Regions from separate parts of the Paenibacillus sp. TAB_01 genome, predicted to be linked through region 2. Evidence: a T-box and tRNA genes for the amino acid it is inferred to sense, from the RefSeq annotation. Region 2 holds a T-box; the other holds one or more tRNA genes.
The links. A T-box is a leader RNA that pairs with one kind of tRNA and senses whether it is charged. The one in region 2 lies ahead of leuS (leucine--tRNA ligase), so its partner is inferred to be a tRNA-Leu.
Positions count from the first base shown of each region.

Region 1: it encodes a tRNA-Leu, which carries the amino acid that the T-box ahead of leuS (leucine--tRNA ligase) is inferred to sense. The anticodon was not compared.

Region 1 is NZ_JBIFNP010000001.1:62,996-66,406, reverse strand. It holds gene ACHHV8_RS00395 (DHA2 family efflux MFS transporter permease subunit) at 1-565, shown strand, start outside; gene ACHHV8_RS00390 (MATE family efflux transporter) at 720-2,063, opposite strand; tRNA gene ACHHV8_RS00385 (tRNA-Leu) at 2,234-2,316, opposite strand; tRNA gene ACHHV8_RS00380 (tRNA-Glu) at 2,355-2,429, opposite strand; gene ACHHV8_RS00375 (CorA family divalent cation transporter) at 2,601-3,005, shown strand; gene ACHHV8_RS00370 (magnesium transporter CorA family protein) at 2,902-3,411, shown strand, end outside.
Region 2 is NZ_JBIFNP010000001.1:1,863,021-1,866,431, reverse strand. It holds gene leuS (leucine--tRNA ligase) at 1-1,755, opposite strand, end outside; T-box leader at 1,820-2,084, opposite strand; gene ACHHV8_RS08835 (class I SAM-dependent DNA methyltransferase) at 2,373-3,158, opposite strand; partial or broken gene ACHHV8_RS08830 (CvfB family protein) at 3,266-3,411, opposite strand, start outside.

The DNA.
Region 1 (3,411 bases), 1.8 Mb from region 2:
CGCCAGACCTTTGGCTATCGTCGGACTGGCTATTACCGCCATCACCACCTGGGAGTTCAGCAAGCTGACCATTGATTCCACCTATGGACATATGATGCTGCTGTACACGTCTCGGATGTTCGGCATGTCGATGCTGATGATGACGGTACAGACTGCCGGCTTGAACCAGCTGCCTCCGCACCTGGGAAGCCATGGCACAGCAATGTCGAATACGATGCGTCAGATCGCCGGCTCAATCGGCACGGCCCTGCTGGTCACAGTCATGTCGACTCGAACAACCATTCATTTGGACAACTACTCCAGTACGCTGACCACCAGCGATACCGTACTTCTCGACAACATTAACCAGTACGGGCAGCAGTTGGCGGCCGCTTCCGGCGTTCCCGCCCAATCGGGCATGTCGCTGGCGGTTCAGTCTCTGTACGGTCAAGCAGTAACACATTCAACCATTAACGGCATTAACGATGCGTTCATTGTCGCTACGATCATCACCTTGGCCGGCCTGTTCTTCTCGCTGTTCTTGCGCCGGGCGCCGCATGCGGCGAAGCCGAGACTGCAGGAATAGCCCAAAAAAAAGAGCCTTTGCCCCACAGCATGCTCCAGCCCCCGAGGGGTTCAAGCTCTGTGAATAAGCAAAGGCTCTATTTCATTTTGCAATAAACGGGGTTCGATCGACCGCCACAGTGTGCGCTTAAGAGTCAAGCGCGTTGAAACAAACGTTAGCTAGCGCCTTCTCCGGCAGCCACCTTGCCGCCGACCTTCTTCAGCATTTTGGCTTCCTTCCAATTGCCGAACCGGTAATACAGCACATTCAACGTGACTGCAATCAGGAAGCTTGCCGGAAAGCTCCACCAAATCGCATCGAAGCCGTACGTATGCCCCAAATAAATAGCCAGCGGATTGCGGACCACCAGCAATGCGATAAAAGATACCACCAGCGGCACAATGACCGCACCGGAGGAGCGGACCACACCCGCTACTACGTTAAAAATGCCGAACAAAATGAACGACCACAGGGTGACCCGATTGATATGAATGCCGATCTCGATGGCATTGCCCCCTGCAGGCAGGAACAGCCCTACCGCTTGGCGTTCAAACAGATGAATGACGATGACCAGCACGCCCGTTAACAAAATATTGAATCCGACGCCGATCCACGTAATTCGATGCACCCGTCCCCATAGTCCCGCTCCGATATTTTGCGCGGCCATCGAGGTGACGGCGCCGCCGATCGCCATGGCAGGCATTTGCACGTAGCTGGAGATCTGAGTGGCTACACCGAACGCAGCGGACGATTCCGAGCCGTACGAATTAACCAGATGAATCAGGAACAGGTTGCTCAGCGATACGACGATCATATTCAGGCCCATAGGCAAGCCTTTTTGAATAAGGGCCCGAATGATGGACAAGTCGAGTCGCAGCATGTGAAGATCGTTACGCGTGATGCGGAGAAAATATTGCTTGCGGTACAAATAAACGAGCAGCAGCACGAAGCTGATCAGCTGGGCGATAAACGTGGCTACCGCCGATCCCGCAATCCCCATCCGCGGAAACGGCCCCATGCCTTGAATCAGCAGCGGGTTCAGCAGCACATCCATCGCAGCGGACAGCAGCAGGAAGTAAAACGGTGTCTTGGCATCTCCGGAGCCCCGAAGTACAGCCATAATCAGATTGAAGCCGAACATAAACGGAATGCCCGCAAACATGATGCGTGTATACGTAACCGCAAGCGCCATCGCATCCTGCGGCGTATTCATCCACTGGAGGATAAGAGGAGAGAAGAGAACCCCGATACAGGCTACGACCAGTGCGAGCAGCGCAAAAAACACCGTGCTTGTACCCACGACCCGCTTCGCTTCATCCACTCGCTTGGCTCCCAGGTTCTGTCCAATCAAAATGACGGCGGCCATAGCAATGCCGAAAATGGCGCTGATTAACAGGAACATAATAATATTGGCGTTCGAGGTTGCGGCAAGCGCCTGCTCACCTAAAAAATTGCCTACCCAGATGGAATTGATCGATCCGTTCAGCGACTGCAGTACATTCCCCAGCAGGATCGGCAAGGAAAAGTAAAATAAAGTCTTGGCAATGGCGACCTTCCGTTAGCAGCGGACGGCCGGGCTTTTTCTCCGATGCGTTCATGCTCACACTCCTTCATAATGGGTTCATCCAAAAATAGCTGTATAAAAACAAAAAAAACCTCAAACTAAGGTCTTTGTAGAAAGGTGTATAATGCGGTTGAGAGGACTCGAACCTCCACGAGCGTACGCCCACCACCCCCTCAAGATGGCGTGTCTGCCATTCCACCACAACCGCGCATTGAGATACTGCAATAAAACGAGGGATATGAAATTTGGTGACCCGTAGGGGATTCGAACCCCTGTTACCTCCGTGAAAGGGAGGTGTCTTAACCCCTTGACCAACGGGCCTCGTCATCGTGCATTTTCTTGCTACTTTTTAGCGACAAGAGTTATTATATCTGATACTTTGGCGATTGACAAGCTTTTTTTATTCTTTTTTCTGCATTGTATTTTCACCGATCGGATGTGATAAGCTGAGTTCATTATACATGCCAATTTGCTGCGAGGTGTGCCTTAAAAATGCTGATTCATAACCTGCAAACCGGTGAAGTCACGAAGCTGGAGACGACACGCCAGCCGTCGGAGCATGAAATAGCCTGGGTTCATCTGTTGAACCCTGACGCTGCGGAGGTGCAGCATGTTGTCGGGGATTTGTTTCACTGTCATCCCCTTGTAGTCGAGGACTGCACGAAGCTCAATCAGCGCCCCAAGCTCGACCACTACAAGGATCATATTTATATCAGCTTTTATGCGGTGGCCGGTCAAGCTATGGCTCCCCATGAAATAGGTATCATTGTCGGTTCCGAACTTTGTCATTACCGTGTGCAAAAAACCGCTGACGCTTATCGAGGATCTAAGGCAGGAGCTGTCGACCGTCGAAGGCCGCATGGCGCATCCCGGCCTCATTCTGCATCGGCTGCTTGACCGCTGCGTGAACCAATATACCGAATTTACGGATAAGCTGGAGGAGCGCGTGGATAAAATGGAGCAAAGCATCTACCGCAACCCGTACATCCATGTGTCCCGTGAAATTTTTCAGCTCAAGCGGTCCATACATTCGCTGCGCCGTATTATTGTAGAAGAAAAAACGATCATCGGCACCATCAGCCACCAAAGCTTTCCTTATACCCGCAATGAATTCGATGTCTACTTCATTGATATTTATGATCATATTTCCCGGGTTGTGGATTCGCTCGACATGTACCGTGAATCGCTCACCGGCCTGCTGGAGCTGCAGATGGGGATGAAATCGGACCGGATGAACATGATCATGAAGACGCTGACGATCATCAGCTGCATTTTCCTGCCGCTTACCTTTATTGTCGGATTG
Region 2 (3,411 bases):
TTTTTCATTATTTTCACCCAGGATCATCCCTTGGTTTACCAGCTTGTAGAACGGCTCCTTCGTTTCGACGACACCCAGGTCATACAGCACCTTATGCCAGAAACGGGCGTACAGCAGATGCAGCACCGCATGCTCCGCGCCTCCGATGTACAAATCGACCGGCAGCCATTTGCGCTGCAGCTCCGGGGAGCACAATTCTTTATCGTTCTTCGGATCGATAAAGCGCAGGTAATACCAGCAGCTTCCCGCCCACTGCGGCATCGTATTCGTCTCGCGGCGCGCTTTCATCCCGGTTTCCGGATCGACTGTGTTCACCCACTCCGTCACATTGGCAAGCGGCGATTCGCCGGTTCCGGAAGGCGCGATATGATCCACGTCCGGCAGCAGCAGCGGCAGCTGATCGACCGGTACGGTTTTCATCGTCCCGTCTTCCAGGTGCAGAATCGGGATCGGCTCGCCCCAATAGCGCTGACGGCTGAACAGCCAATCGCGCAGGCGGTACGTTACTTTGCCGCGGCCTTTGCCTCCGGCTTCAAGACTCTCGATCATTGCGGCAATCGCCTGCTCGTTGTTCAAGCCGTTCAAGAAGTCGGAGTTTACATGCTTGCCGTCGCCCGCGTAGGCCTCTTTCGCAACATCTCCGCCTTGGACAACCTCAATAATCGGCAGATCGAACTGCTTGGCAAACTCCCAGTCGCGCTGGTCATGCCCCGGCACCGCCATAATGGCTCCCGTACCGTAGCCTCCCAGGACATAATCTGCGATCCAGACCGGCACCTTGCTGCCGTTTACCGGATTCACCGCATAAGCGCCTGTGAACACCCCGGTTTTATCCTTCGCCAGATCGGTACGCTCGAGATCGCTTTTGCGAGCCGCTTTGTCCTGGTATTCCTTCACAGCCGCTTCCTGCTCCGGTGTCGTAATGGCGGATACGAGCTCATGCTCAGGCGCCATGACGCAGTACGTTGCACCGAACAGCGTATCCGGACGGGTCGTGAATACCTTCAGAGCTTGGCCTTCATGACCGTCGATCGCGAATTCGACCTCTGCCCCCGTCGACTTGCCGATCCAGTTGCGCTGCATGTCTTTGATCGACTCGGACCAATCCAGCTCTTCCAGATCCTCCAGCAGACGCTCCGCATATTCCGTAATTTTCAATACCCATTGGCGCATCGGCTTGCGGATGACCGGATGGTTTCCGCGTTCGCTCAGGCCGTCGATGACCTCTTCATTGGAAAGCACGGTGCCAAGCGCAGGACACCAGTTGACCGGCACCTCGTCTACATACGCCAGCCCTTTGTTGTACAGCTGGATAAAGATCCACTGCGTCCATTTATAGTACTCCGGATCCGTCGTGCTGATTTCCCGGTCCCAATCATAGGAAAAGCCCAGCGATTTGATTTGGCGGCGGAAGTTATCGATGTTCTTAAATGTAATATCGCGCGGATGCTTCCCTGTATCGAGAGCATGCTGCTCGGCCGGCAGACCGAAAGCGTCCCAGCCCATCGGATGAAGCACATTATAACCGCGCATCCGCTTGAAGCGGGATACGATATCTGTCGCCGTATAGCCTTCCGGATGACCTACATGCAAGCCTGCTCCGGACGGATAAGGGAACATATCCAGCGCGTAAAACTTCGGCTTACTGTCATCGTCAAGCACCTTGAACGTCTTATTCTTATCCCAATACTCCTGCCATTTCGGTTCTATAACCAGCGGGTTATAGCCTTGTTGTTCTTTCGTTTCCTGCGTCATTTCCTTGCTCCTCCTTCAACATGCGTTCCAAACTACCAAAAAAGCCCCTCATCGCTAGCGCAACGCTAGGGACGAGAGGCAGAATTCCCGTGGTACCACCCTAGTTAACAGCGGGCATGCTTTGCCCGTGTTCACTCTTCCCCTTAACGCGGGGGCGACGATCAGGATTAGGCTGGCGGCTGCCGAATCGGATTCCCGTATTACGACAAGGCCAAGCTTCTCCCTTCTGGCTCCAAGACGAGTTCACTCTGGTCATTTACCGGCTCCCACCGAAATCTCCGGCTCTCTGAGAAATGATACAAGCTACTACTTCTTTTCACAGCTGTAAGGATATACAGCGATTATATGTAAAAATCGCCAATCATGTCAAGTGCGCCGTCTCTCACATCTGATTAGAAACGGCATAAGCTGGAAAAGATAGGCTTATAAAAGCAGCGCATGCCGTATCCATGAAACCGAGGTGCTTTCTAATGACCGGACTTGTTAACGGAGTCCTTTTATCGCTGCCCCTGTGGGGCATTATTTTCGGCGTCGTCCGCCTGGTTCTTGAGCTATTAAAATGACCGTTCCGGCAGTTGAACCCCGCAATAAAGACTGCGCAAGCTCTCCATTAAACCTTATTTACGCGCCACAAAAAAAGCCCGCTGCGTCGTCTTCGTCACCGACTTCCACGCAAAATCGCCGTACATCTCCACTTCGCTGAAGCCCGTTTGCTGCAGCTGCCGTTTCAGCCATGCCATAGGGTAGGCTCTCTGCACGTGCAGCTCGTCCACCCGGCGGAACCGCTCGCTCCCAGTATTTGAACTGCCTCTTTCCATATCGCTTACAAAGATCGTCAAGGCATGCTCAATTTCACAGCGCTCCGCGTCCAGCTCGCTTGTCCAAATATAGGCAACGTCATCCTCATTCAAAAAGAACGGCTGCGCCTCCGCGTAGGCCTCCAGCTGATACGGCGTGTGCACATCGAACACAAATAAACCTCCGGGATTCAATCCGGCGAATACCTGCTGAAATGTTTGGGCGACCTCTTCCTCCTCCAGCAGATAGTTGAGGCAGTCGCACAAGGAAATGACCGCATCGACCTGACGGTGCAGGCTCCATTCGCGCATATCCTGCTGCAGCCAGGCGACCGAGCCTCCTGCCGGAAACGGCTGGTGCCGTTCCGCTTCCGCCCCTTTTTGCTGGGCGACGGCAAGCATATCGTCAGACAGATCGATGCCGTACACCTCGATTCCCTGCCGCGCCAACGGGATAGACAAGCTCCCAGTTCCGCAGCCCAGATCTGCGAGAGTCCGCGGTTTGCCGTATTTGCTCCAGCATTGGCTTAAGAAATCGAGCCATTCCGGGTACGGCATTTCTTCCATCAGCCTATCGTACAGATAGGCGAACTCGGCGTATGCCACTTGGGAAATCCCCTCTCATTGAAAAACCGGCAGGCCCCGAGGCTCCCGTTCCCGCTCAACAGGCCAAGGAATGCCTCGGCAGATCGCTGCCGGTTCGTTATTTATCTTTATTCGCTCTGCGGCTCCTGCTGCGCTTCCGGCTTCAGATGGGTCCAGCTTCCCTGCTGGTAGACCAGACCTTCGCGCATCAGCTTGCCGATCGCCCGTTTGAAAGCGGACTTGCTTATTTTGAATCGCTGCATAATGACATCCG